3 regions of the Cellulosilyticum sp. genome follow, and region 2 is predicted to be linked to each of the others. Evidence: riboswitches for the same ligand, from Rfam matches in the RefSeq annotation. Region 2 holds a riboswitch; each other region holds the start of a gene.
The links. Region 2 has a riboswitch for S-adenosylmethionine ahead of AC1VAQ_RS08520 (pyridoxal phosphate-dependent aminotransferase). Riboswitches for the same ligand answer to the same signal wherever they lie in the genome.

Region 1: another riboswitch for S-adenosylmethionine. It lies ahead of AC1VAQ_RS17500 (ECF-type riboflavin transporter substrate-binding protein); the one in region 2 lies ahead of AC1VAQ_RS08520 (pyridoxal phosphate-dependent aminotransferase).
Region 3: another riboswitch for S-adenosylmethionine. It lies ahead of metK (methionine adenosyltransferase); the one in region 2 lies ahead of AC1VAQ_RS08520 (pyridoxal phosphate-dependent aminotransferase).

The regions. Positions count from the first base shown of each region.
Region 1 is NZ_CEVXFV010000056.1:16,896-25,779, reverse strand. Features, by position in the region: gene AC1VAQ_RS17510 (chloride channel protein) at 1-816, opposite strand, end outside; gene AC1VAQ_RS17505 (hypothetical protein) at 994-1,467, opposite strand; SAM riboswitch class I at 1,744-1,862, shown strand; gene AC1VAQ_RS17500 (ECF-type riboflavin transporter substrate-binding protein) at 1,933-2,490, shown strand; gene AC1VAQ_RS17495 (ABC transporter ATP-binding protein) at 2,574-4,307, shown strand; gene AC1VAQ_RS17490 (energy-coupling factor transporter transmembrane component T family protein) at 4,301-5,119, shown strand; gene AC1VAQ_RS17485 (hypothetical protein) at 5,468-5,650, shown strand; gene AC1VAQ_RS17480 (methyl-accepting chemotaxis protein) at 5,820-7,286, shown strand; gene dapB (4-hydroxy-tetrahydrodipicolinate reductase) at 7,513-8,268, opposite strand; gene dapA (4-hydroxy-tetrahydrodipicolinate synthase) at 8,319-8,884, opposite strand, start outside.
Region 2 is NZ_CEVXFV010000015.1:38,520-49,725, forward strand. Features, by position in the region: gene AC1VAQ_RS08505 (MetQ/NlpA family ABC transporter substrate-binding protein) at 61-960, opposite strand; gene AC1VAQ_RS08510 (methionine ABC transporter permease) at 990-1,646, opposite strand; gene AC1VAQ_RS08515 (methionine ABC transporter ATP-binding protein) at 1,643-2,662, opposite strand; gene AC1VAQ_RS08520 (pyridoxal phosphate-dependent aminotransferase) at 2,675-3,832, opposite strand; SAM riboswitch class I at 3,936-4,050, opposite strand; gene AC1VAQ_RS08525 (hypothetical protein) at 4,236-5,552, shown strand; gene AC1VAQ_RS08530 (trans-sulfuration enzyme family protein) at 5,665-6,750, shown strand; gene AC1VAQ_RS08535 (pyridoxal-phosphate dependent enzyme) at 6,828-8,438, shown strand; gene AC1VAQ_RS08540 (TFIIB-type zinc ribbon-containing protein) at 8,686-9,759, shown strand; gene AC1VAQ_RS08545 (TPM domain-containing protein) at 9,756-10,601, shown strand; gene AC1VAQ_RS08550 (NUDIX hydrolase) at 10,881-11,206, opposite strand, start outside.
Region 3 is NZ_CEVXFV010000034.1:18,465-29,670, reverse strand. Features, by position in the region: gene flgK (flagellar hook-associated protein FlgK) at 1-719, opposite strand, end outside; gene AC1VAQ_RS13870 (flagellar protein FlgN) at 771-1,283, opposite strand; gene flgM (flagellar biosynthesis anti-sigma factor FlgM) at 1,290-1,565, opposite strand; gene AC1VAQ_RS13860 (flagellar protein) at 1,951-2,367, opposite strand; gene AC1VAQ_RS13855 (ComF family protein) at 2,397-3,125, opposite strand; gene recD2 (SF1B family DNA helicase RecD2) at 3,225-5,486, opposite strand; gene AC1VAQ_RS13845 (hypothetical protein) at 5,784-6,995, opposite strand; gene metK (methionine adenosyltransferase) at 7,160-8,344, opposite strand; SAM riboswitch class I at 8,463-8,568, opposite strand; gene AC1VAQ_RS13835 (rod-binding protein) at 8,650-9,060, opposite strand; gene AC1VAQ_RS13830 (flagellar hook-basal body protein) at 9,076-9,894, opposite strand; gene flgF (flagellar basal-body rod protein FlgF) at 9,914-10,681, opposite strand; gene mreB (rod shape-determining protein) at 10,767-11,206, opposite strand, start outside.

The DNA.
Region 1 (8,884 bases), on a different contig from region 2:
TGTTAAGAAGAGTATTAAACAACCGCCTGTTATAATGCGAACATAGGGATTTGGAAAACATTTTTTATATAGTTTACTGCTAGTATGAAGACTTTGGCAAAAAATCATACTTAAGAGAGCACCTAAAAGCGCTAAAAGAATAACCTTAAAAGTTATATAAACTGATAGCGTGGGAATATTAGTGAGATGAAAGCTTGTAGGGCTAATATGAAATTTTCCAGAAATGCCATAACCAATGATAGCAGCAAGTGTACAAGGTACTAAAGCGGCGTAATGCATAATCCCCACACTAATTACTTCCATAGCAAAGATTGCAGCAGCAAGGGGGGTACCGAATAAAGCAGCGAAACCGGCACTCATGCCACACATAGTCATAATATGTAAGTCTTTTTCATCTAGGCGAAAGAGCTTTCCAATCTGATAGCTTAGGCTTCCGCCAAGCTGCAAAGCAGCACCTTCGCGGCCAGAAGAACCACCACACAAGTGAGTGATAACTGTTGAAATGAAGATGAGAGGAGCAGTTTTAAAGGAAATAGGATCGGCTTCTCTAATAGAGAGAAGTACTAAATTTGTCCCCTTATCATCAGCCATATGACCTATGTGATATAAGAATACAATAAGCATGCCACCTAATGGGAGTAATAAAATAGTGTACCAATGCTTTTCTCTAAACAAAGTAACATATTCGATAGCATGATGAAATAGTGAACCAATAAATCCTACGATGCAGCCTACGATAATCGCTAGGCAAACCCATTTTAAGAAGGTGAGCAAATCTTCTATATGATTTTTAAGTACATGTAATAATTGTGTCATTTATAAATCTCCTTAATATAATATAGAATTTTCTATATAAGATAACATACAGTAGCATTTTATAACAATATATTTTCGAATTCAATATATAGTGAGAAAGAATTTATAAAATAGAATACTATATTGTAACATAAAGAAAAAAGAGATTTTACAGTTGTAACCTCTCTTTTTTATAAGTTAATTTATTAATGTATCAATTGCTTCCTTATTATAATGTGTATTTTTATAATGTGGGAAACGACTACATAAAATAACAGTACCAAAAGGCATGGTATTAAAGCAGCAGTCTTCAAAAGTACCTTGAACAAGTCCTTTAGAGGCTTGTTCATTAAATTGTTTACGTGCGTCTTCAAGATGACTATTTAAGATGACATTATAGTCATTAACGTGTTTCATATTTTTACTGATTTCACCAGATTTTAAACGTTCTAAGGTGACAGGATGTGAGGCGTCAATCATAATTTCAATAACAAGTAATGTACCAATATCACATTGGAGCATTGCTTTAATACGATGGCCTACTTCTGTATTTTTATGGGTTTGATAAAGGTTTAGTAATGTTGTAAGATTGGGCAGTACAATTTCTTCATGAAGGGACGTATGAAGAACGACGGTATGATTTTTTATAAGTAATGTATCTGGCGTTATCATAATGAGATCTCCTTTAAAACTAAAATTAACTGTTTTTCTATAGATTTCACATTTATAAAATTTAGTTATTCATAATTTCTAGTCATGTGAAATCATTGGGAGAAACTAATTTACCTACATGTATATTTTGAGGTTTTAGTTGGTTTCTCTATATATGATATCACACCTTATAGGAAAAGATAAACATAAAAGGGGATTGAAAAATAAAATAAATTAAATAGTAGTTGACAAAAAGCTTAAAACCACTTAACATAAATATGAAATATATGAGACGTAAACTTATCCAGAGAGGTGGAGGGAATGGCCCAATGAAACCCAGCAACCTGTGTACGACAAGGTGCTAAGTCCACAATGTATGAAATTTGTATTAATTTTATAGCATTGTAAGATGAGGAAAAAATGTGCACACTAAGCCTGGACCTTCGCGTTCAGGCTTTATTTTTATAAATTTTGAAAGGAACAGGAATGAATAGAAGACCATTATCGATAAAAACAATTGTCGCCATTGGTATTGGCGCAGCCGTCTTTTTGATTTTAGGACGTTTTGCTTGTATTCCAACAGGCATTCCAAATACAGAACTTCAAACAGCATATGCTTTTCTTGGGTTAATGGCTGTTATTTATGGACCATTTGCAGGAATGATGATAGGGTTTATTGGTCACATGTTAAAGGATTTAACCGCTTATGGATCACCATGGATGAGTTGGATTATTGCTTCGGCTGTGGTAGGACTTATTATTGGTATAGCACAAAGAAGAATGGATATTGAAGAAGGGGCTATGGGCATTAAGAAGATTATTTATTTTAATGTTTATCAAGTTATAGCCAATGTCATTGCTTGGGTAGTTGTTGCACCAAGTTTAGATATTTTAATTTATGCAGAACCTATGAATAAAGTATATATACAAGGTGCAGTAGCAAGTATATCAAATAGTTTAACTGTAGGTGTACTTGGCACATTTTTATTAATTGCGTATAGCAAAACTAGAATACAAAAAGGTACTCTGGTTGAAGAAGATTAAGGGGTGCATCGCGCCTCTTTCTTTATGGAATAGGAAAATTCGATTTGATTTATGGCAATAGAACAAGGACTTATTAAATAAAGATGAAGAAAGGAAAATTTATGAAAAAACCCGTTATTGTATTTGAAGATTTTAGCTTTCAGTATAATGCTCAAGCAAATCCAACTTTAAAAAATATCAATTTAACAATATATGAAGGTGAAAAGGTACTTATTGTGGGGCCATCAGGTTCAGGGAAAAGTACTTTAGGACATACATTAAATGGATTAATTCCATTCAACTATAAAGGTGAAATCACAGGAAGTTTACGTATCAAAGGCAAAGAAACTAAAAACCTTAGTTTGTTTGAAGTTTCTAGAATGGTAGGAACTGTGTTACAAGACCCAGATCATCAATTTATTGGTCTTACAGTTGCTGAAGATATTGCCTTTTTACTAGAAAATGAGTGTGTTGTACAAGAAAAAATGCATCAGAAGGTAAAAGAAGTTGCAGAAATGGTAGAAATACAAGACCATTTAGGCGTAGCACCTCAGCGCTTATCAGGTGGACAAAAACAACGTGTCACACTAGGGGGGGTTATGGTAGGCGAGGCTGATATTTTGTTATTTGATGAGCCACTTGCGAGTTTAGATCCGGCAACAGGAAAAAATGCTATGTATCTTATTGATAGCCTTCAAAAACAAACAGGGCAGACAATGATAATTATTGAGCACCGTTTAGAAGATGTTCTTGAAGCTAACGTAGATCGTATTATCGTTATGAATGAAGGAAGTATAGTAGCGGACTTATCACCACAGGCTATTTTAACTGTTTCTCCTTCTATTTTGAAGAATGTAGGGGTACGTGAGCCACTCTATGTCACTGCATTAAAATATGCTGGATGTCAGTTGAATACAGAGATGGGACTTGAACATATAAATACTTTAAGGTTAGATGAAATGCAAAAAGGTGCATTAGCAAATTGGTATAAGCGACAAAGTCCAAAAGAAGTAGCAAAAGAACATGCAGAGGCTCTTTTAAGCTTTAAGAATGTAAGCTTTTCTTATGAAGGAAAGAAAAATATATTAGAAGACATTTCTTTTGATATTTACAAGGGAGAAATGATAAGTTTAGTAGGAAGAAATGGCGCTGGAAAATCAACTTTATCAAAATTGATTTGTGGTTTTTATCGTCCATCAGAAGGGAAAATTTTATTTAAAGGGGAAGACCTTAAAAATAAAAGTATCAAGGAACGTGCAGAAAATATTGGTGTTGTACTCCAAAATCCAAATCAGATGATTTCTAAAAATATGATCTTTGATGAGGTAGCATTGGGATTAAGATTAAGAGGCGTTTCTGAAGAGATTATAAAGGAAAAGGTTTATGAGACACTTAAAATTTGTGGACTGTACCGCAAACGTAACTGGCCAATTTCAGCTTTAAGTTACGGGCAAAAGAAACGTGTCACTATTGCTTCTATTTTAGTGCTTAAGCCGGAACTTATTATTTTAGATGAGCCAACTGCAGGACAAGATTATAAGCATTATACAGAGATGATGCAATTTTTAAAAGAACTTAACCAAAAAGGTATTACAATTTTAATGATAACGCATGATATGCATTTGATGTTAGAGTATACAAGTCGTGCACTTGTACTTTCAGAGGGGAAACTCTTAGCTGATCAGGCGGCCTATGAAGTATTAACGAATGAAGATTTAGTAGGTGCAGCAAGCTTAAAAATGACTTCACTATATGAATTAGCCTTAAGAGCTGAGTTGAAAAATGCACAAGACTTTGTAAAATGTTTCATTGAAGAGGAGAGGAACACAAGATGTTAGGATATATAGAAAAAGAATCCTTTATTCATAAGCTAACGGGTGCAACGAAATTAATATGTTTAATATTATATGCATTAGCAACAATGTTTACTTATGACACACGTGTACTTATTGTACTTCTAGTATTTAGTTTAGTACTCTTTAAAATTTCTAAGATTCCATTTAAGGATATAGAAGTAGTATTTTATTTTATACTGGTATTTTTAATGATTAATAATGTGGCAATTTTTATATTTGCCCCACAAGAAGGTACAAATATTTATGGGACCAATACACCTTTATTTCATATAATAGGTCCATACACAGTAACCAAAGAGCAGCTTTTTTATCAATTTAATATTACAGTTAAGTATTTTGCGCTGATACCAATTGCACTGATTTTTATGGTGGCGACGCAACCAAGTGAATTTGCAGCCTCTTTAAATCGTATAGGGGTAAGTTATTCATTAGCATATGCAGTGGCTATAGCATTACGATATATTCCTGATATTCAAAGAGATTATCAAGATATTGCATTTGCACAGCAAGCAAGAGGGCTTGATCTTTCTCGTAATGAGAAGCTTGGAAAGCGCCTTAAAAATATGGGAAGTATTTTATTACCACTTATCTTTTCAAGTTTAGAACGTATTGAAACGATAAGTGCAGCTATGGAGCTACGTGCTTTTGGAAAAAATAAGAAACGTACATGGTATAGTGGTAAACCTTTTAAAAGTAGGGATTATATAGCTATAGCAGTTATGAGTATGATTGTAGTTGTAGTATTTATATTAATGAAAAGCAATGGAGGGCGTTTTTATAACCCCTTTATATAAAGGATAGTATAAAAAATGGTTAGCATATTAATTAAACAATATGCTAACCATTTTTTGTTTATGGAGAAATCAGCTATGACTTTGAAATAGACAGTGTATAAAGGGGCTTTTAATGATTTCACATTACTAAAACTATGAATAACTAAAATTTATAAATGTGAAACCTATATTAAAAGATAGGTTATAAATTAGTAGGCTTGTACATAAATTAATAAAGTAAAATAAAAAAACACTAGAACAAATGTTCGATTTCGTGTATAATGATATTAAAGATAAAAAAAGACATAAAAAGACATGAATCGGACATGGATAAAGTGAATAACAGGAAGAGTAAATGGAGGAATTAAAATGAGACGAGGAGAAACGATGTGTTACTATAGGGCAAAAGGTGGGCAGAAAAGTGTTTATGTAACAATTGTATATGAGAATGATATTTTAAGAGAAAGCATTATTCAACACCATGAAGAAAATGACTTCAATATATTGCAAGATAAATGTGATTTAGCATATCAATCAACTAATGCAAATTAATTATTTTATATAGTAAGAACTACTTAAAGTACTGAAAATAGCTTTAAGTAGTTTTTTTTGTACCTATATATAAGAAATATAAAAATTTACAATATATGACAAAAGTAGTAGAAAGAATAACTTATGATATGTTAAAATAACAAAGAAAACATTGAAAGGGAGTTATAGGGTGGAAAATAGGGGACTTATAAAAATAAATAAAGTATTCTTTGTTATTGGTTCATTTGCGGCAATGTCACTTTATGTAGGATATATTAAAGAATATATGTTAGGAAACAATAGTATAGCTAAGACAATGGGTATTATAGCTATAATGTTTTTAGCAAATATGTGCATAAACATTGCATATTTAAAAGATAAGAGCAGTGAACACATTAAATGGATTGGAATGTATAGTTATCTTTTAATGTATGCTGTGGGGCTGTTATTTGCTAAAGATAATTTTGTATTTGTAACAGGATTAGCTATTTTACTTATTTGTGTGTTATATTTAGATGAGAGGCTTATTAAATCTGCCAATATACTAGTCGTAATCATTAACAGCATGGATTTGCTAATTCGTATTTTTGTGAGAAAACAATGGCATTCGGGACTTACAACGGCTTATATGGTTACAGTAGGTGCCATTATTGTATTTTCATATGGCTATTATAAATTGGTAAGTTTAATTAATGAATTACAAGCAGAGAATACAGCAAGGGTACAAGCAGAGATGGATAAGCAGAATATACTTTTACAAGATATTTTTATGGCTATTGGTGTACTTGATCAGAATACCAATAAAGTAAGTGAAGTTGTAAATGTATTTGCTACCTCTTCAGAAACAGTTAATGAGGTTATCACACAAATTGCAACAGGTTCTGAAGACGTAACTACAAGTATTCAGGCACAAACTGAAATGACTGAAGTGATTGGTACACTCATCCAAGAAACAGCTAGCGATTTTATAGTTGTAAAAGGCATTTCGGAAGAAGCGCAACAGTCATTAAAGCAAGGGGCACAAATGATGAATACTGTTACTGAAAAAACAATACGTGTGAATACACAGAATGCCTACACTTATGACATTATGAAAGAATTAAAAAATAAGTCTAAGGAAGTATATGGGATTACAGAACTTATTTCAGGTATTTCAACACAAACTAATTTGCTTTCATTAAATGCAGCTATTGAAAGTGCAAGAGCTGGAGAAGCAGGAAAAGGCTTTAGTGTAGTAGCAGATGAGATTAGAAAGTTGTCAAATCAAACACAAGAGTTAACAGCTAATATTTCAGCAATAATCTTAGAACTTGAGCAAAAGGTAATACAAGCAGAAGGCGCTGTTAAAGAGTTAAATGAAATTAATAAGGAGCAAAATGAACTTGTTAATACAACAAAAGATATCTTTAATGAGATGCTTACAAAAATGGCAGCGTCTCATACAAAAGTAGAAGCAGTTCATGAAAAGGTAGATCAAATTGTAAACTCAAATAATAATATTGTTGAAAGTATTAATGAAATTTCAGCAGTAAGTGAAGAAACAAATGCAAGTGCAGAAGAGGCGAATTCTATTGCACTTAGTAATCTAGAAAATGCTCAATTAGCAACGGGATATGTGCAACAACTTGTAGAAGTATCTAATCAATTAAAAAAATAAATATAAAAAGAGATAGATTTTGATATGCTCCCCTTATGGTAGACAGTTTAAATAATAAAACTGTCTACCATAAGGAGGAGTATTTTTTATGTCAGGAAATAAAGCTTATTTAAGTGCTATACTAGCTCTTTCTGATAAAAGTGTGATTGGCGACACAAATTTTTTATTATTTCCCCTATCTACTTGACAGAGGCACTTCATTTTATGGTAAAATCTATCTCTTTTTTTATCCTAAAAGATGTTCCATATTATAAAGACCAGGACCCTTACCAGCTAAGAACTTAGCAGCTTTAAGTGCACCTACTGCAAAAACCTCTTTAGAAGTTGCTTGATGTTTAAGGGTAATAAATTCATCATTACCAGCAAAAAGAATTTCATGTTCTCCTACGATAGTACCACCACGTACAGCATGGATGCCAATTTCGTTTTTTGGACGTTTTTCACGTATGGTCGTGCGATCATAACGATAATCGTAAGGTTCAGACAAGCTACTATTAATTGCATCAGCAATAGCAAGTGCTGTACCACTAGGTGCATCAATTTTTTGATTATGATGTTTTTCAATAATTTCAATATCAAAAGAACTATCACTTAAAACCTCAGTTGCCCTTTTAGCAAGGGCAATGAGTAAATTAACACCTAAAGACATATTGGCTGAGAAAAAGACTGGAATTTGTCTACTTGCAGTATTTAATTTTTCGATGTCTGCATCTGAAAGACCTGTTGTACATACGACGATAGGGGTTTTGCTATTTACTGCATAGTCTAAAAGTGCAGGTACGGCTTTAGCAGTGGAAAAATCAATGATTACATCTATAGGTACATTACATTCTTCTAGCGTAGCAAAAACGGGGAAAGTATTAGGCGTACCTAAATAAGGATCGACACCTGCTACTAGTTCAATGCCTTCGTGATTTGAAATAATACGTGCAATGGTTTGCCCAATCTTACCATTACAACCATGCATTAATGCTTTTATCATAAGATTCATCCTTTCTAGAAGTAACAAGACTGTGAGACGCGCAGTTTTGTTTATAAAATTTTAGCATCAATAAGTGCTTGTTTTAATTTAGCTTCATTTTGAGGTTCTAAGCTTGTAAGCGGTAATCTACAAGGACCTGCTTCCCATCCCATAAGGTTAAGTGCTTGTTTTACTGGAATAGGATTGACTTCACTGAAGAGCGCCGCAATAAGTGGTAAAAAGTCTAATTGGAGTTGAAGTGCTTTTTCTCTTTCACCGTCTAAGTAAAGGCGGACCATATCATGAGTTTGTTGTGGGGCAACATTAGAAAGTACAGAGATGACACCTTTACCACCTAATGAAAGGATAGGAATAACTTGATCGTCATTTCCAGAATAGAGTGGTAAACGATCGCCGCAGAGTGCAGCAATCTGGGCAACTTGTGAAATATTGCCTGTTGCTTCTTTAAGACCTACTACAAAATCAAATTTAGAAAGTTCATAAGCTGTTTGAGGTGTAATATTTACACCAGTACGGCTAGGAACACTATAAAGAATCATAGGAAGGTCAGTTGCACGGCCAATAGCTGTAAAGTGCTCAATAAGACCTTTTTGGGTTGCTTTATTATAATAAGGTG
Region 2 (11,206 bases):
TATTCCTAGATTTTAAAATTGTCAATACATTTCAAACTATTTTTATAAGTTTTATAATATTTATTGTATCTGCCATTTTTGTGTATACCAATCCGGCTTTTGGAAACTGCTAAACTCATAATCACTGCTCTCAATGACATCTTTAAAACCTTCTGACTGTACAACCTCTAAAATGTCTTTTACGAATTGGCTATCTATATCCTTCGTTTGAACAGCAATAACATTCTTCATTTCTTCTGCTAATACCTCTTTGTAAATAGCTGAATCTAAATCGATTCCTGCTGATAGCGCATAATTACCTGGTATAGCTGCTAAATCTGAGCTTTGTAATGTTCTTGGAAGCTGAGCGGCCTCTACTGGTGTAATCGTTAAGTTGAGTGGATTATCCTTTATATTTTTTTCACTAAAACTTGTAACATCTACAGTTTCATCAATAGTTAATAAACCTGCATTTTGTGCTTCCTTTAATGCACGTCTTAAGTTGGTTACATCATTAGGTACAGTCAAAGTCGCACCTGTTTCTACCTGTGAGAGATCTGTATATTTATTTGAATAAATGCCTAGCCCTACTGTTGGGATATTAATTAAGTTACTTAATTCTAAGCTATGCTCAGTTTTAAAATTCTCAAGGTATATACTATGTTGAAACATATTGGCATCTACTTCACCTTTTCCTAATGCTAAATTAGGCTGTACATAATCACTAAACTCAATAATTTCAACCTTATATCCTTTTTCCTCAAGTCCTGGTTTAATGGCGTACTTGATCATATCACCATAAGGGCCAGGGCAAGTTCCAAATTTGATTGTATCCTTGCTGTCTCCTGTATGATTGGTAACAGTGGCAGCATCACTATTTGTTGCATTGTCACTACTTACACTTTGTGCTCCGCATCCTGTTAAAATTCCAAAGCCTACTACTGCTAATAATCCTAATTTATAAATTAAATTTTTTCTCATACTTATCCCCCCATATTTCATTCACTTTTCTATTTTTTACTTACACTTACAGCAATCTTTTCACCGATTACTTGAATCAGTTGCACAACAACGACTAATAATACCACTGTAATCACAAGTACATCCGTTTGATAGCGTTGATAACCATAACGAATTGCGAGATCTCCAATACCGCCGCCACCAACAGTTCCTGCCATTGATGAGTAGCCTATAATGCTAATTAGCGTAACTGTAATAGCTCTAATAATGCCAGGTAATGCTTCAACTAAAAGTACATCAAATACAATATCCTTCAAACTAGCCCCCATAGCTAGCGATGCTTCTATAACCCCTTTGTCTATTTCTGCAAAAGCCCCTTCCACTAATCGTGCTAAAAAGGCTATGGCTGCTACAGTTAAAGGCACTGTTACAGCTGTTGCACCAATGGTTGTACCTAGTATTAAGTTGGTTAAAGGATACAGTAAAACTAATAAAATAATAAAAGGTATTGAACGAATAACATTAATCACTAAACCTGAAATTGCATTGATTGTTTTATTGGGGTGCAAAAGTGGTGAAGCTGTAATATATAAAACAAGTCCTAATAAGGTCCCTGCTACTATGGCAATAACCATTGAGATACCCACCATCAAACTAGTTTCCTTGGTTGCAATCCATAATGCTTCAATTAACTCATTTAAATTCATGCGACTTCACTCCCCTTTTCTCTAATGATTTCTATATCTTCAGTGTTAGACCGAATATATCTAAGTGCCTCATCTACAGCATTATTTTCCCCTGTAATACTAACAACTAATGTGCCAATTGGTCTTTCCATGATGTATTCAATACGCCCATGTAAAATATTTAAAACCACCTCATAGTTTTTGCTGGCATAGGCAATAATGGGTTCAATGCTTTTATCTCCTTTGTAAATAAGCTTGATGATTTTGCCTTGAGTTTGTGAAATAATTTCTTCTGGAATATCTAATTGTGTTTTAACTAATTTCTTTGTAAGTTCTGCTTTAGGATTGGCAAAGACTTCATAAGTTGTCCCTTTTTCAATAATTTCACCATGACTCATTACTGCTACTTTAGTAAATAAATTTTTGGCGACTTCCATTTGATGTGTGATGAAAACAATAGTAATCCCCAATGACTTATTTATTTGCTTTAAGATATCCACAATTTCCACAGTTGTCTGTGCATCAAGTGCAGATGTTGCTTCATCACAAAGTAGAATTTTAGGATTTGTTGCTAATGCCCTCGCAATCCCCACACGTTGTTTTTGCCCACCACTTAAACTAGCTGGGTAAGCATTGATTTTATCCTTTAACCCCACCAATTCAAGTAATTCTTCAATGCGTGCCTTACGTTTTTCCTTAGGGTACTCTTGTACTTTAAGTGCAAGCTCTATATTTTGCCCTACTGTTTTTCTAGAAACTAAATTAAAGTGCTGAAAAATCATCCCTACCTTTTTACGCAGCTCTCTAATTTGGCTATTATTTAATGCTGTAACATCTTCATTATCTACGAAGATATGACCAATTGTAGGTTTCTGCAAACCATTAATTGTTCTAACTAATGTACTTTTTCCAGCACCACTGCCACCTACAATGCCATAAATATCTCCTGCTTCAATATGAAGTGAAACATCTTTTACTGCTACAAACTCCCCATCTTTTTGCTTAAATGTGACGCTAACATTTTCAAATCTAATCATAAGCTCCCCTCCTTAAAAGTGTTTTCTAATATGTTGCAATCTCCCTAATGCGCTTTCTAATGTTTCTGGTTTCTTCGCATAATGGAAACGGATATAACGATTGACATCTTCTTTAAAGAAACTAGATCCTGGTACGCCTGCTACACCTACTTCTTTTATAAGCCTTTCAGCAAATTCGTTATCAGATGCCATGCCAAACTCTTCAATATCTACCATGACATAATACGCACCTTCTGGTTTGAAATAACGAAGCCCTATGCTATCTAAGCCTTTTAAAAACAACTCTCTCTTTTCGGTATAAATTCTAGTGAGTTCCTCATAATAGTCATCTTCAAATTTAAGTCCTATTGCCGCAGCTCTTTGAAGTGGTGCTGCTGCTCCTACTGTTAAAAAGTCATGTACCTTTTTACATTGGTCAATAATTTGCTTAGGTGCTATCACATAACCAAGTCGCCAACCTGTGATTGAATAAGTTTTCGAAAGCGAACTACAAGAAATGGTACGTTCAAACATTCCTGGTAATGCTGCAAAATAAATATGTCTATATGGTGCATAAACAATATGTTCATATACTTCATCTGTAATAACATAGGCATCATATTTCTCCACAATTTTTGCAATGTCTAAAAGTTCTTCTTCTGTAAACACCTTGCCTATAGGATTAGATGGATTACAGAGAATAAGTGCCTTAGCCCCAGCCTTAAAAGCATCTTCTAAGGCATCTCTGTCAAAATCAAATGTCGGTGGCTTGAGTGGAATATAAATTGGCTGTGCACCACATAAGATGGTATCTGCTGCATAGTTCTCATAAAATGGTGAGAAAATAGCAACCTTATCTCCCACCTCACAAATGGACATCATTGCAGTCATCATTGCTTCTGTACTTCCACAAGTTACAACAATATTTTCATTTGGATCAATTTTAATCCCCATAAAGTGTTCTTGCTTTTTGGCTAATGCTTCTCTAAAATCTTGTGCCCCCCAAGTTACCGCATATTGATGGGGCCCTTCTATTGCTGCACGTTGTAATTCTTCAATTATTTCTTTAGGCGGATCAAAGTCTGGGAAACCTTGTGCTAAATTAATTGCCTCATACTGATTTGCAATACGTGTCATCTTCCTAATTGTTGACTCCTGAAATCCATCTAATCTATGACTAAGCTCTAACATTATAATTTCCTCCTCACTGTATACTCAGTATTTTCTTAAAGAAAATACAAAAAGCTGCCTTCTTAAGATAAGAAAGCAGCTTTCATTAAAGTGATACTTTACCTTCTTATCTGTCAAACCCACCTATGAGTTTGCTGGAATTAGCACCTTAAATAATTTTTTATTATTCAGGTTGCTGGGCTTCGTCGGGCCAGTCCCTTTGCCTCTCTAAATAAGAATCTCTTGCTATTACCGAGTTTTTTAATATGTTTAGTAGTATATATATAATTTTTTATAAAGTCAATAATATTTTAATATTTTTTATTTTTTGTACTCATCATCATCCTCTATGCCTCACCGGGTTACAATTTTTTCCATATTGCATATATTATAAGTAGTCATTTATCTTAAAGGACTGATAATTATGCTCAAACATCCTTTTGAACATCAACTTTCCTCAGCACTTAAACAATATAATTACTTCGTTCAAAAAGATTACTTAAACAATCTAAATTGTGCAACCTTATGCCATTGTACTGACGAGCAAGACTCTATCTTGCTCTTTAAAATAAATAAATTTTCTGCCTCAACTACTTCTAACTTTTTCACTTATGTTTTCAATGCACTTGCTACACTTACGACAACTATTGGTTTCATTTTAGAAAATACCAATGGTACGCTTAACTTTTATGTGGGGTTAGATGTTGCAGACTCTACCACAATAAGTAGTGAAATTTTTGTTCAAGGCTTTCTTGCTACTTTTCCAGATAGTGAAATAACATCCTTTAGCCAGCAAGATTCTAAGAACTTATTATCTGACCTATTAGATCCAGATAATTTCTCGGCTATTACTTCTACCATTGTCATTCCTAATAATACCGATTCTACTATTTCTCCTATCCTTCAGCATCTTACCGCACTTCTTACTTCTGAAAATTATGTTGCTCTATTTCTTGCAAATCCTATGGGCCTTTGCGAAAATGAAGATTTACTTGATACATTAACCTGCCTCTTTAATACCTTATCTCAATTTCAGCAAGCAAATCTTAACTGTTTTAAAGGAGTAGCTCACAATAAATCTTGTACACTTGCAACCAATCAGAGTTCAAGCTGTAGTAAGTCTTGTACAAATACAGATAACTGTAGCCACGGTTCTAGTGCAGCTGCCTATACTAACATTTCCCCCTCTACTTCAGTCCCCTTAGGCGATAGTTGCCGTACAGTTAATATAAGCACGACTTTCAATCATGCAGCTAGCACTAATCAAGGTACTTCTCACGCTACTGCTAACTGTAATACTAATGGTTGTTCTGAGGGAAACTCAGAGTCAAAAATGGATGCTACTAATCTTACGGATAATACAACCATTATCTACTCCAAGCAAAATAAAATAGCTATGGATGCACTTGCACGATTAACTGCTCTTATTGCTAGGCTTACTGCAAACAGTAATAATCCATTATTCTCATTTAGCGCTTTCTTTTTAGCACCACTTACTTCAACTTCAATCCGAGCAGGTTACACTTATGCCGGCTTAGCTAAAGATCCTACACTGAATCTAGAGCCTGCCTTTGTTACGACTTGGTCTAGTAATCACGCCATCTATTTACCTCTACTTAATAACCTTAAACACTTCCATATACCTCACTTTAACCTCCCCTGTCTCTCTAAGTCCTTTAAAGCTTGTACCCCCATTACTTCAACTGAGCTTTTAAATACCTTTTACAAGCCCTCTTCTTAAATTTTTAAATCCCTACTAAAAAAATATATTTACTTTGATTTAAATTGAGCATATAATATATCTAAATTCAACAACAATTCTAACTATTATTATTTATAAAGGGGGATTTATCATGAACTTTAATTCTAAACTCGTCCATGGGGGTATATCCGAGGATGCCACAACTGGTGCTGTTAGTGTTCCTATTTATCAAACCTCTACTTTTAGGCAAAGTAGTTTAGGACATCATAAGGGCTATGAATATTCTAGAACAGGTAATCCTACAAGGCATGCCCTTGAAAAACTTATTGCAGAACTTGAGGGAGGTGTTGCTGGTTTCGCCTTTGCTTCAGGTTTAGCTGCTTTATCAACTGTACTTATGCTTTTTAAAGCGGGAGATCATATTTTAATCTCTGATAATGTGTATGGGGGTACCTTTAGAGTAGTTGATAAAGTTTTTGTTAATTTAGGACTTACGTATACTTTGGTTGATACTTCTAATCTAGATGAAGTAAAATCAGCTATTACACCTAATAGCAAAGCTATTTTCATTGAAACACCAACCAATCCACTGATGAAATTAACAGACCTATCTGCTATTAGTTTACTTGCTAAACTTCATGGCTTACTAACAGTAGTTGATAACACCTTTTTAACACCTTACTTACAACGTCCTATTAAATCTGGCATTGATATTGTCGTTCATAGTGCTACGAAATATTTAGGTGGTCATAGTGATGTAGTGGCCGGTTTAGTAGTTGTTACAACCAATGAACTTAAAGAACGTATTGGCTTTTTACAAAATGCTGTTGGTGCCATCCTTGGACCTCAAGATAGCTGGTTACTTATGAGAGGCATTAAAACGTTAGCTGTTCGTCTAGATAGAGCTCAAGAAAATGCGCAGAAAATCGTTGCCCTTCTGCAAACTTTACCTGAAGTCAAACGCATCTATTATCCTAATATAGGTGCTATGATTTCCTTCGAATTGGATACAGCTGAACGTGCTAAAAAACTTATTAATAATGTAAAACTCATTGCCCTAGCTGAAAGTTTAGGTGGCGTTGAAAGTCTTATCTGCTTACCTGCAGCGATGACACATGCTTCTATTCCTGTAGCGCAAAGAGAAAAATTAGGAATTAAGGATAGTTTGCTTCGTCTATCTGTAGGTATTGAAAGTGCGGATGACCTTATAGAAGACCTTAAACAAGCACTCCAATAATTTTGTTTTAATAAGTTTTTCTCCTATAAATGATTTTTCATAAACTCAATTTGGGTAATCGAAAGGATGGTGCAATTATGCAGTATATTAATGATATTCGTGAACTTGTTGGGCATACCCCTCTTTTAAAACTTAATAATATTTCTCCTAGTGAAGACATTCATATATTTGGTAAACTTGAATACTTTAATCCTGGCGGTAGTGTGAAAGACCGCGTGGGGCTCAAAATTATTGAAACAGCTGAAAAACAAGGTTTACTCAAACCTGGTTATACCATTATTGAAGCCACTGCCGGTAATACTGGCATTGGCCTTGCATTAGCTGCTTTTGAAAAAGGCTATCACCTTAAGTTAGTTGTTCCTGCTAAATTTGCTGTTGAAAAGCAAATTTTAATGCAAGCCTTAGGTGCACAACTCATCGTAACGCCTACTGAAGAAGGTATCGAGGGAGCAGTTAAAAAGGCTAAAGAACTCTCTGAGCAAATTCCAAATTCCTTCATGGCAAAGCAATTTGATAATCCTGCTAATTTAGCAGCTCATAAACAAACCGGTAAGGAAATCTACGAGGCCTTAGATGGACAGATTGATGTTCTGGTTGCTGGGGCTGGTTCAGGTGGCACACTTATTGGTATTGCTTCTTATTTAAAGGCTCAAAATCCTAATATCAAAATCGTTCTTGCTGACCCTATAGGCTCTATTTTAGGTGGTGGTGAAGAAGGAACTTATCATATCGAAGGTATTGGTAATCACTTTATCCCTTCTATCTTTGATAGGCATTATATTGATGAAGTAGAAAAAATTTCTGATGAAGAAGCTTTTTATTATGTTCAACTTCTAGGTAAAAAAGAAGGTGTCCTTGTCGGTTCTTCTTCTGGTGCAGCCTTAGCTGCTGCCATGAAGCAAGCTTATAAATTACATGCTAAACATCCTACTCCTTCTTCTAAACCATTTAATATTGTAACTATCTTCCCTGATCGTAGCGATCGCTACTTTAGTCAAAACCTTTATAACTTTGATATGAATCTATCTGACTTTAGGTTTAACGATCTTTTTGATAACTGGGCAACCCATTATGATGAATCTGTATTTGCTAAAAAAGGTGAGTACTATGAGGTATTTGAAAACTATGAAGGCATTCTTGAAGCTACAGTGGATGCTATTAACTTACCTAGCGGTGCTACCGTTTTGGATATTGGTAGTGGTACAGGTAATTTAAGTATTACTGCTGCAAAAAAAGGATATGAAGTCACAGCTATTGAACCTAATCTTAAGATGCGACAAATTGCTTCCTCTAAATATCCTCTTATTCCTGTTCAAAATGGCAGCTTCTTAACATTGCCTATCCCTGACCATAGCATTGATGCCATTATTTCTAGTTATGCTTTCCATCACCTTTCAGATGATGAAAAAGCCAAATCTGTCAAATTCCTTGTAACCAAGCTTACTTCTAGAGGCAAAATCATCATTACGGACACTATGTATGAGACACCTAAAGTAGGTGAACAACTTCTTAAAGAAAGCTTAGATAAAGGTGCTACAGCTCTTGCAAATGATTTAAAAACTGAGTTCTATACAACCCATGATGTACTTAAACAAATACTTGAAGATGTTGGCTTTAAAGTTTCTTTTAAAAAGCAAAATAAATTTGTATGGATTCTTATTGCTGAAAGATATAGTGAAACCAACTAAAGCCTTAAAATATACATGTACGTAAGTTGTTTTCTCCCAATGATGTCACATTGCTAAAGACTATGAATAACTAAAATTTATAAATGTGAAATCTATAATCCGACTCACATTATTACTTGAAATTTACAATAATAGTAAATCTTTTATCCTATTATTCACAATTATAGACAGGTGTGATATACTTCTTTTAATATTTAAAGCTTGCTCATTTATAAATACTAATGAGCTTATTGAAGGAGGTTATCATTTGTCTGTTATTACCTATAAATGCCCTAACTGTGGTGGGCATTTAAACTTTGACCCTGATAGTCAAATGTCAAAATGCGATTTTTGCCTCAGTACATTTACAAATGAAGAACTAGAAAAACTTTCAACTAAAGCAGTTCACTCTGAAGATGCTAAAGAAATTATTGAAGATGCTAGTGATGATACAGATAAAAAGCAAGATGGTGAACCATCTTTACTTTATACTTGCCCAAGTTGCGGTGCCGAAATCATTACAGATGAAACTACATCTGCTATGATTTGTTGCTACTGTCATAACCCTGTCGTGTTTTCTAAGCAACTTGAAGGGGAATTTAGACCTTCTAAAGTCATTCCGTTTAAACTCAGCCGGGACCGTGCCCAAGAAGCTTTCATGGCTTGGCGTAAAAAGAAAAAATTCTTACCTAATGATTTTTCATCACCTTCGCAACTAGAAAAAATGGCTGGTCTCTACATTCCTTATTGGCTTGTAGATTGTGATACCTCCGGTAACTTAAGCGCACGTGCCACAAGAAGTTCTTCTTGGATTTCTGGAGATTACCGTTATACCAAGACAGATGAATATGCTATTTATCGTGAAGCAAACATGGCGTTTAATCATATTGCTCATGATGCTTCAAGTAAAGCTGATGATCAGGTCATGGATAGTATTGGCCCTTTTAACTTTAACGAGCTAACGGACTACTCTCACTCATACCTTTCTGGTTTCTTAGCCGAAAAGTATGATGTAGATAAAGATGCTGTTTATCCTGAAATCAAAAAACGTGTTGAAAAAGCCGTTACGGTTACACTTCGTGAATCTATTCATGGTTATTCTAGTGTCATTGTCAACGGCTCACACGTACGACTTCATAAAACACGTTTTCATTACACATTAATGCCTGTATGGATGCTTACTTACCTTTATAAAGGGGAAACTTATATGTTTGCTATGAATGGGCAAACTGGTAAACTCTATGGGCGACTGCCCCTAGATAAAGCTAAGGTATTCAAATTCTCTGTCCTTATCTTCCTAATTACATTCATTGTTTGCTTTATAGGGGGGATATTCATATGAGAAAATCACGTAGCTTTTTAATCAATTTTTTCTGTTTATTATTATGTTTTACAATGTTTGTGCCTACTTTATTTGCAGCACAAACAACTAAAAAGACTAGTTCACAAAGGGTTTTTGATTATGCTTCTCTTTTAACAGGAGATGAAATTGAAGGTCTTGAAATCAAAATTAATGAAATCGAACAAACTTATAATCAAAATATTTATATCTTAACTACAGATGATGCTGAAGGCAAAGCTACTCAAGCCTATGCAGATGATTTCTTCGAGAACTTTGGTTTTGGACATAATGATAAGACAGGTGTTTTACTCCTCATTGATATGGATAATCGTCGCGTGCATATCTCTACTTCGGGCACAGATATTTCATATTTTACGGATGCACGTATTCAACTTGTTATTGATAAGTTTTATGATGAACTAAGAGCGGGTGAATACTATAACGTAGGTAAAATCTTCTTAAAACAAGTGGAAGCTATTGTTTCCAATCCTATACCTAGTACGACTACTGAAAAAACATCTCTTCCTAGAGCGCCACTTGCAATGGAAGATTATCTATTAAGAGGTGGAATTGCTACACTTATTGCATTTATAGTTTCTATGATTACTTACTTTGCAATTTGTCATAGCTATACACATCCACGATTTACACAACCTGTTATTGCACCAGATCGAAGTTCTGTGCATTATACAGATAAAAAAGATATGTTCGTGCATACACATACTACTAAAGTCCGCATTAGAGATGATTCCAATTCCGGTGGCGACGGATTTGGTGGTGGAAGCTCTACACATACCTCTAGTGGTGGTGGTACTTTTGGCGGTGGTGGGCGTGACTTTTAAAGTATCTTTAAGGTCGGGTGACAAAAAAAGATATCGACTAAGGTCCGTTGGTGATTGGGTGAGGTACTGGCTACACCTCACCCAATCACCAACTTTTAATCGATACCCTTTTTGGGCAACTTTGGCGAAGAGGTGGAAAAGAAAAGTTAACTCATTAACTTATTCCCTGGAGAAAGGTAGCCTTGCTACTTTATAAAAACTACTTTATAAAAAAAGCCTCACGAAATTATGAATAATTTCGTGAGGCTTTTTTTATTATGCTATTTTAAGGTTTGTTTTTTATAATGCCTTTGAAGCTGCGTGTTGGTGGGCTTTTTTGATGAGTTTTTTGTAGATTTCTACGATTTGTGGTTCGTTGCAGTGGGTTGCAATCTCATCTAGTGTGAGCCATTTGACACCACTATTTTCGGCTTCGTTGATGTGGAGCTGTTCGTTTTCATCTGCTATAAGGATGTAGGCTACTGAGAGGTGCATATGTGTTGGTACATAAGCGCCTTTTTTTACATGGCCCCATACTGGCAGGATATCAAGGCTTGCCATTTCTGGCATGAGTGGCTCGATATTTTGTACGCCAGTCTCTTCTCTTGCTTCTTTGAGTGCTACAT
Region 3 (11,206 bases), on a different contig from region 2:
ACGATATGTCCTTCAAATTTAACTAATAATCTGCTATCTGCTTCCTCATAGTAGTCAACCTTACCATATGTAGATAACTCATCTAATAATAAATTTCTTTGATCGCGATAATCATTGGCATTATCACCATTAATTTCTGCTTTTGCAATCATTTCATTGTAATCTTTAATTTGTAATATCAACTCATTAACCTTGCTTACTGAGCTTTCTACTTGTTTATTGACTTGTGTTTGATAAGCTGAAAGCCCATTAGATACGTCATTTATTTTACCAATAAGTACTTTAGCTGACTTGATAAAACTCAAACGCTCTTCTACACCATCTGGTGCTGTATTTAATTTTTGAGTCTGTGCCCAAAAATCATTAATCATATCACTTAATGTGTCTCCATAAGGTTCGTCAAAAAGTGCTTCGATTTCCTGACTTGCTGATGTCATATTCTGATAGTAACCAAGTATTGAACTTTCATTACGTAATCTTTTATCTGCAAGCTCATCTCTTATTTGTCTAATTTCTGTACAAGATACACCGAGACCTACTTGCATTGCATAACCAGCATTTGTCCCAATGGTTAAATAGCCTGTGTCGTGTTGTAAAAGTTGTTGTCTTGTATATCCTTTTGTATTAACGTTTGATATATTCTGTCCTGTAACCTGTAAGCCCTTTTGCGCTGCATTAAGGCCAGATACCATCTTTCCTAAACTCGAAATTGATGACATGGTTTCTCTCCTTTGCTCCCTTATATATTTATCTCACCCATATATAATCTATTACTGTTTATGGTCAAATACACTTTGTTGTCTTTCTACCATTTGATCTGCTCCTGGTTTGCCATAATTTCCTACATGAACATATCCCTTGGTACTTCCAATAGCATTAATCATGAAATCCACAAATTCTAAAGACTGATTTAAAAGCTCCTTATTTAAGTCGCTTTGTCTCTTAAGCGTTGTAAGTTCTGATTTAATCTTATCTCTTAAGGAAGTAAGCTTACTACTTACTTCCTCTTGTGCACTTAACTTAGCAGCTATAGTCGTAAGCGTTACTTCCTTAGAATTCATACCAGTTACCATGGCAATATCCTTCATTAACACTTCGCGCTTTTTATCTAATACACCTAGTCTACCTACAAACTGCTCTTCCGTCCCTGTGACTTCCTCTAAAAGCTGTAAGTTCTTTTCTACTATGGCTTGCTCTTTATACTTGGCGAGTGTATTTAATCCTTCATAACATTCAACCTGTGCGTCTAAAACGTCCATAAGTTCATATACTATTCCTGCCATATGCTTCTATCCTCTAAGATCAATTTTAGATAAAATCTTTTCTGCCACTTCTGATGCTTTTACATTATAAGTACCACTTGCCATTTGCTGTTTAATCGCCTGTACTTTATCCTCTCTTACATCTGGCACTTCTGCTAATGCTTTATATATTGTTTGAAAATCTTTTGCTGTATCTGATAAAGCTACTTCGTCTTTACTTGTTGCCTTATTTACCTTTTTAGTATTTGATACACCATTTGCTTTATATGTCTCATATATTTTATGAATTGCATCTATTCTCATATTCACCGCTCCTTTACTGCTTATTGTACTTCTGTATATTATATCGTCTATTCCTGGGCCTTCTTTAACCCAAATTTCAAATTACGTAAAAGTGTAGGTCACCATGATTAGTATGAGTTAAAATTCTGTTTTAGATGGCGACTTGGGAGGGACACTTTTTGTTACTATGCCATATATAAAAGGGGATATTACATTAAGTGTTTCTAATGTAATATCCCCTTTTATATATCATTTATATGTTGTTCTACATTATATTTTTCTACATTATATAGAGAAACCAACTAAAAACCTGAAATATACATGCTGGTAGATTGGTTTCTTCTAATGATTTCACTTTTATAAAATTTAGTTATTCATTATGTTATAGCTATGTGAAGTCATTTAATCATCTTATACGATCTGATTTTAAGAATCGCATCTTTTCGTTGTGATGTTCAGAATTTGCATCTTTGGCACGTGTTATTTCACTAGCCACAGCAGATAACTCTCCTACTAGTTCTGCTTTACACTTATTGCAATATTTACCTGTTACAATAGGTGCGCCACATTTTTCACATTGAATCATCATAGGTGAACCCGGTACAACTTCTAAGCGTCCTTGTTTCAAGAAGCTTTGAATGAGTTTTACAGGTACACTTGTTTCTTCACTTACTACATTCATTGCAGCTCCTGGATTTTCTCTTAAGTATTCCTTCACCTTTTGAAATTGTTCTTCCTCTATTTGTCTACACTTAGGACAAATAGAAGGTCCTGTGATGTACTGAAACATCTTTTTACAACGCATACAAACCTTTACTTCCATTTTTATGCCCCCTCTTAAATATTTTATTTCTATACGCCTATACATACAATAAGCAGAATAATATTTGTATTTTTTAAGCGTAAGTTTTTTTGTACTACTCTTATGCACTCTCTAACTGTAGCGCCCGTTGTATATATATCGTCAATAATCGCCACTTGCTTTAACTCGGGATAGTCCATTGTTGCTCCTTTAAGTACTATACTCCCTACAATATTTTTTAATCGTTCTTCTCTACTGCACTGAGATTGTGGTTTCGTATTTTTCATACGCTTTAGACAATCATACACAGGGATCCCTGACAAGTTACTGATTTCGTTTGCTAAATCAAGTGATTGATTAAATCCTCTCTTTTTCAGCCTAGTAGGTGCCAAAGGTACGGGAATAAGTGCATCTACACTTATTTTCTCTAATATCTCTATATCATGTACAAATAGGCTAGCAAAGCTTTTTCCATACTTCCTAATCCCCTTATACTTCCACCTTAACACTGCTTCTCGGCAAACTTCCTTGTAGGGAAACAAGGCAATAATTCGTTCTATATAAGGCAATTCCAGATTTTCACAAAACAAACATCTCTCCTGCCCCATATCATATGGACGCCCACATCTAAGGCATATATGTTCCTTCAAAACATAAGCCTCACACTTTTCACACAAAACTCCAGTTTCTTTTTCATCTAAAATAGTTCTACAAAGGGGACACTTTCTAGGGTAAATAAGTTCTTTTAGCTTATTAATAACCTCAAACTGTTTATACATTTCTTATCACTTCCTATATTCATTTCCCCTATTTTAACTATTATTTTAACGCTTATTATCTACAATCTTCCGCCCTTCACTTTTCACCTTTTCCTACCCTTATAACATTTGTGAAAGGTGTAACCCCAAGCTGGAATATCGCTCTATCTCTCTATTATTATCAACCATCTTTTGTAATGTTGTTTCAAGTCCTACACCTACTACTAATTTCTTAGCACGTGTAACTGCTGTATATAATAAGTTACGATTTAAAAGCATAGGTGGCCCACTATGCACCGGAATAATCACAACGGGATACTCACTTCCCTGTGATTTGTGGATAGTTACTGCATAAGCAAGCTCTAATTCATCTAGCTGGCTAAATTCATACTCTACAACCTTCTGGTCATCAAATGTTACGACCAGAATTTCCATTTCATCCTTAATACTTGTAATAATTCCGCAGTCACCGTTGAATACACCAGTTCCTTCTTCTATAGGCATCCCTGTTTTACCCAGCACTTTCCAAGGTGTATTATAGTTATTCTTAATCTGCATCACCTTGTCGCCTTCTCTAAAGATTACACCGCGATACTCTTTTTCTGGCTTCAACTCATGGAACGGATTGATAGCTTGTTGAATGGCTTTATTTAGTTCATTCACTCCTACAATTCCCTTTCGCATAGGCGCTAAAACCTGAATATCCTTTAAGCTATCAAAACCTTGATATTTAGGGAGTCTCGTTTTAATGAGTTCAATAATCGTTGCTTTAACTTCATCTTGTGCTCCGCGTTTCATAAAGAAGAAATCGGTGCCTTTTTCATTTGCCACTGGATACTCACCTTTATTAATACGATGGGCATTCATAACGATAGCACTTTTAGAGGCTTGTCTAAAGATTTGAATAAGCCTTACCACATGAATACGTCCACTTTTTATAATATCCTTGAGTACATTGCCCGCTCCTACTGAAGGCAACTGATCTGCATCTCCAATTAAAATAAGACGTTGCCCCTCTACTACCGCCTTCATAAGAGCATTCATAAGAGTAATATCTACCATAGACATTTCATCCACAATAATGACATCTGCTTCTAATGGGTTATCCTCATTTTTATTAAACATCTGTTTACTACTATCATCTCGCATGTAGTTGATTTCTAAAAGTCTATGCAGCGTTTGTGCTTCCATCCCCGTTGCTTCACTCATACGCTTTGCTGCACGTCCTGTTGGTGCGGCTAAAAGTACATCTTCTCCAGCCTTTTCAAGCATGTGTAAAATCGCATTAATTGTAGTCGTCTTCCCCGTGCCAGGCCCTCCAGTAATGACTGTTACGCCATATGAAAGTACACTACGCACCGCTTCTTTTTGTTCCTCTACAAGCTCAATGCCCAATTCCTTTTCAGTATGTTCTAGTTCCTTCTCTACATCTAGTGCGCTATCCTTCTGATAAAGACTAGCTAAATCAATTAACTTTCTTGCTACTGCCTGTTCACTATAATAAAGATAAGATAAAAATACACAAGGTATTTCATTATATGTTTTTATAATAACTTGCTTAGCAAATGTCAATTCAATTAGTGCATTTTCAATTAAAGGATGTTCAAATGTCCCTGTAACCAAATAAGCATTATACTCCTCTGGCAAAAGAAGTTTTATAGCTTCCTCCATTAAAATTCCTTTTGGTACATAAGTATGTCCATTATTAGAATAGCTAGATAAAATATAAAGCACACCACTTTTAATGCGATGTGGATCATCCTTAGCAATCCCTACTTGATACGCAATTTCATCAGCCTTTTTGAACCCAATACCAAAAATATCATCTACTAGGCGATAAGGTGTATTTTTAACTACTTCCATCGTCTGATCTTTATATTGTTTATAAATTTTAACCGCAAAAGTGGCTGTAATATTGTACTCTTGCAAGAACAACATTGCTTTACGTAACTCATATTGGGCGTGAAAAACTTCGCCAATCTCAATAGCCTTCTTCTCACTAATTCCGTTAATTTGAGCAAGTACTAAAGGTTCCTCTTCAATGATGCGGAACGTATCTAGTCCAAAATGCTTCACTATCTTCTTAGCCGTCTTTGCACCAATACCTTTAATTACCCCAGAAGCCAGATATTTTTCCATACCTTGTACAGTCTTTGGCATACTTCGCTCAATTAGATCTACTTTTATTTGTTTACCATAGATAGGATGCGTACTCCAACTGCCTATAATCTTAACTTCCTCACCAGCATAAATACCCGCCATCTCACCTACGCAAGAAATCTCTTCACCTTCATATTCAATTGTACAAACTGTATAGCCATTTTCTTGATTTTGAAAAATAATATCTTCTACTGTTGCTTCTAAGACAATTTGTTCACTCAACTTTATTCACCACTCTACTTTCATTTTTCCATAAGTATAACACAGATATAAGGAGGGGTGCAAAAGAGGTGGGGATTGTATGGAGAGGTCCGCCGAGTGGTCCCATTACTGCCATCTACACTCTTCACACATGCTCACTCTTTTTACAATATTTGTGTTAGGCAAAAGACTTCGTTTAAGCCTACTAAGACTATCATCAAATTTTCAAATAAAAATCAAACCGGTTACAATCTAGTTTACATGTAGATTATAACCGGTTCATATAATTTTTAGACTTTGTTATATATGGTACTTAAATTATTTGTAAAGTTGTTCAATCATTACGTAACCCTCTTCGTCTAGGCTGTAATTGAAGCCTAACTTTTGAAGTGTTGCTGGCGTTACATATGATGTACCATTTATAACTTTTGTTGTTACTTTTGTTGCTTCACCATCTATAACTACTGATGTTGCTTTTGTTTTTGAATCATATTTTACCTCAATATCTAATTGATTCATTGTGTCTTTAAGTGGAACATATACAGTATTACCTTTTACCACTAAATCTGTTTCATCAAGATAAGCTACATTTGGTACAAGTAAGCTTTGGAATTCTTCCATTGTATATACTTTTGTATCTGCGGGAAGCGTAATATCTTTTTTAGCTACTTTTTTACTTTCTGCTGTTGTTATAACCTTAACATTTACCTTTTCTCCATCTACATTAATTGCTAAGTTAGCTTCTACGCTTCCTTTATAGCTATCATCTGCAAATGCATAATTTACTTTTGCACTACTTCCTTTAAGCATTGTTTTTAATTCTGGAAGTAAAGCAGTCATTTGAGTTGATAATTCTTTTTGTAATTCTGCATAATCAGCATCTGTAACTTCTCCTGTAGTTAACATAGCTTCTTTCATGAGATCACTTTTGAAAAGTTCAGTCACAAAGTCGCTTGCTAATTGTACAAACTCTTCATCTGAAATTTCCATTGTATAAGTTCTATCAGTTTGTGTAATATCTAAATCTATATTGAATTTTTTCATTAAATCAATATATTTATTCATACCTTCTTTACTTACGTCAGCTGCTGCATATTCTAGTCCAATATATTCAGATGACACATTTTGTAATGAAGTAGAAGGCTCTACCCCTGTAAGCTTAAGAATATTTTCTATGTAAGATTTACTAAAGTAAGTTTGATTCCCTTTGCAAATAATTTTGATAGGTGCAATGGCACTTTCACCTTTTGTTAAATCAATAGTTTCCCCTGCTGCTTCTAACTTCTTAAATGTAATAGTTCCTTCCATAGCCTTATCAGCCATGTTCATATAAGAAGTTACATCGCCATAAAATTTAATTGTGTCTTCTCCTGCTTGAGCTTCCACTACAATATCTGCTTTTGAATCAACACCTTCCCAAGTATAAATTTTTTGCATCTCATCAAGTAAACTCATTCCTGTCTTATTACATCCAATCATCATAATAGCTGTAAAAACCATCATGAACAGTGCTAACACTTTTTTCTTCATCTTATATTCCTCCCTATAATATTAGTACCATCCCATATTATCCTATTTCTCAAATAATTTCAACATTCAAAATATACATAATTTAATTTATGAATATTCCTATTCCTCAATGTATGCCAAATAATAAAAAAGGCGGTGACATTTTCAGTCACCACCTTTTTCTTTTAGATTTCAGCTTTTAAAGCTTCTGCTTTATCTGTTCTTTCCCATGGTAAATCTACATCGATGCGACCGAAGTGACCATATGCTGCAGTTTGTTTGTAGATAGGTCTTCTAAGGTCTAACATTTTAATAATACCAGCTGGTCTAAGGTCGAAGTGTTTTTCAACAAGCTCAACAAGTTTTTCATCACTTACAACACCTGTGCCATGTGTATTTACAAGGATTGATACTGGTTTTGCTACACCGATTGCATATGCAAGTTCGATTTCACATTTTTTAGCAAGTCCTGCTGCTACGATATTTTTAGCCACATATCTAGCTGCATAAGCTGCTGAACGGTCTACTTTTGTTGGATCTTTTCCAGAGAATGCACCGCCGCCGTGGCTTGCGTATCCGCCATAAGTATCTACAATGATTTTACGTCCTGTAAGACCTGCATCACCAACTGGTCCACCAATTACGAAACGGCCTGTTGGATTGATGAAGTATTTAGTTTCAGCATCTAAAAGTTCAGCTGGAACGATTGGTTTAATAACGTGTTCCATAATATCTTGGTGAATTTGTTCTTGAGATACTTCTTCTGAATGTTGTGTAGAAACAACGATTGCATCAATTCTAACAACTTTATCCCCATCGTATTCTACTGTTACTTGTGTTTTACCATCTGGTCTTAAGTAGCTAAGTGTACCATTTTTACGTACTTCAGATAATCTTTTTGATAATCTGTGAGCAAGTGAAATTGGCATTGGCATAAGTTCTGGTGTTTCGTCACAAGCGAAACCAAACATCATCCCTTGATCTCCAGCACCGATTGCTTCAATTGCTTCTTCTGTCATTTCACCTTTTTTAGCTTCAAGGGCTTTATCTACACCCATAGCAATATCTGGTGATTGTTCATCAAGTGCAACGATTACACCACAAGAATGTCCATCGAAACCATATTCTGGTGCATTGTATCCAATTTCATTGATTGTATTTCTAACGATTTTGTTAATATCCACGTAGCAGTTAGTTGTAATCTCTCCCATAACTAATACAAGTCCTGTTGTAAGAGCTGTTTCACAAGCTACACGTGCATTTGGGTCTTGCTCAAAAATTGCATCTAAAACTGCATCTGACACTTGGTCTGCAATTTTATCTGGATGTCCTTCTGTTACTGATTCTGATGTAAATAATCTTCTTGCCATTTCTCATAGCCTCCTTAATATTCGTAGGATTCCTGAAACTAAAGCATAACGACTCACGTCATTTTCTTAATAAAAAAGACCTCATTCTAAGAATGAGGCCTTTGTATCTGTTCATTGATCCTCATCTTACGTATGTATAACACACGTGGGAATTGGCACCTTAGTCTATAAACTAGGTTGCCGGGTTTCACAGGGCCCTGTCCCTCCACCTCTCTGGATAAGAATTATTAAATTCATTATTAATTTTTCAATTGAACTCATTATAGCAACGTGCTATAGCTTTGTCAACACAATTATATATTTTTTTATATTTCTTGGTCTACACTACTTGTATGCATCGCTTGTTCATTAGCTAAATTATTTTGTGCTTGATATGTACTTAACATCTGCTTGTACATGCTATCAGCAAGGCCAATGCCACCTGCTTCTACCATATTTTCACACATTGCCTCGATCATACTATCTTCAAACATCTCTTCATAATCGCCTTTTTCAGTAATACCTTCACCCGTTAACATACTATCTTTCATTTTTTTAAAAACATAAGAAAGCATATAACTTTCGATTTCTTTACAGCTTTCTTTTAATTCATCTGTATTTTGTTCTGCCATAGCTTTTTGAAGTGTTTCACTGAAATCGGTATTTGCTACTTTATTATTTTGTGCTGTTAAATCTTTTTGAAGATCAACTACACTTTGAATACTTGTAATATCCATGTCTTAACCTCCTAACTAACGCTTAAGTTCATTAGCTTGTTGAAGCATTGTATCTACTGTTTGAATAGCCTTTGAATTAAGTTCATAAGCTCTTTGTGCCACAATTAACTTAACCATTTCATCAGCAACTTGTACGTTAGACCCCTCTAAATAGCCTGTACGTATTGTACTTCTTCGAATTCCTTCATCTTCACCTTCTACTAGAGGTACTCCTGAATTAGGTGTTTCTACATAATAGTTATTTCCTATAGCTTCAAGGCCTTGTACATTCGCAAACTGCACCATCTTGATTTGAGCAATATCCATTCTTGTATTTGTATCTTCATCCATGTAGTAAACTGAACCATCTTGTCCAATTGTCACCTTATCAATTGGTACATCTGTTCCAATAATAATAGATTCATCTTCTGTACTAAGTACTGTATTTCCATCAGAAGTTACAAGTGCATAGGCACCTTCATCAGCAAGCATAGAAATTCTAAAACTACCATCTTTTGTATACGCTACAGTATCATCACCTTTATCAATTGCAAAGAACCCATCCCCTTGAATTGCTAAATCTGTAGGATTATCTGTTTGTGTAAGTGTTCCAGATGTATAATTACGAGAGTTTGCAAGCGCACGTACACCATGACCTACTTGAGATGTAGATGGTTGCTGTACATTATTTCTCTCTGCTGTTGTTCCTAAGTTTGCATATAATAAACTTTTAAAGTTTGTTGTCTCCCTTTTATAGCCTACTGTATTTACGTTAGCCAAGTTATTTGCGATTGTATCTACGTTTAATTGTTGTGCTGTCATACCAGATGCAGCTGTCCATAATCCTCTTACCATTGTTTACTTATCCCCCTTATTATACATTAGCTAAATCATTAACTGCTTTTCCTAATAACGTATCATGTGTTTGTAATACCTTTTGATTTGCTTCATATGTTCTAGAAACTGTAATCATATCGACCATAGCTGTTACTGAGTTTACATTAGATGTCTCTAAAAATCCTTGAATAAGTGAACCTGTAAATTCTGTTCTTGGTGCGGTACTACTATATAAGTTGTCATTCATTTTAGTTAGTGCTCTAGTATCTGCAAAGTTTGCCAGATCTAATGTATCAATATATTCTGAGTCTAAGTAAACCTCACCATTCTCTTTAATAACAACATTTCCACCTTGGCTTAAGAAATCTTCACCAAAACTAATAGCGCCAGCTTGTCCCATTACACTATAGCCTTCTGATGTCACTAAATCACCATTTTGATTAATACTAAAGTTTCCATCACGTGTATATGCCTCACCATTTGGTGTATTCACTACAAAAAAGCCATCACCTTGAATTGCTAAATCTGTAATTTCTCCAGTATTTCTTACAGAGCCTTGAGTAAACTGAGTATAAACCTCAGCTACTTTCGCTCCTAAAGACATAGAACCTATTCTTCCATTATTAGGCTGATTATGTTGCATATCATTAATTCTCTTCATAAGTGTCTCTTGAAAAGAAGTGATGACCGTTGTGTCTTTCTTATATCCTGTAGTATTCACATTAGCTAAGTCATTAGAAATTACATCCATTTTCTTAGACTGCACATTCATCCCCGTAGCAGCCGTATACAAACCCTTTATCATAAGCTTTTCTTCTCCTCTTCCCTCTATTTTTTCCATAGTTAACTTTTTATTTCTAACTATCATTTGTTAACTTTTTACGGTTTTTCTACGCTTGTCTATGCCCTTTAGCATATCTATAGTCAACCCACATTCCAGTTCCTATGGCTACACAGCTCATAGCATCATCTGCAATAACTGTATTAATGCCAGTAGCTTCTGTAATCAACTTATCCAGTCCATAAATAAGGCTTCCGCCTCCAGTAAGAACAATTCCTCTATCAGAAATATCTGAAGCAAGTTCTGGTGGCGTTTCTTCTAAAACAGCACGAATACCATCAATAATACCTGTTACACTATCTGCTAATGCTTCTCTTATTTCTTCTGAGTTAACTGTTACATTTTTAGGAAGTCCAGATACTAAGTCTCTACCTCTTATTTCTATTTCGGCAAGTTCTTCTCTTTTATATACACTTCCCACACTAATTTTTATTTCTTCTGCTGTTCTTTCTCCAATAAGAAGGCTATATTTCTTTCTCATGAATTTTA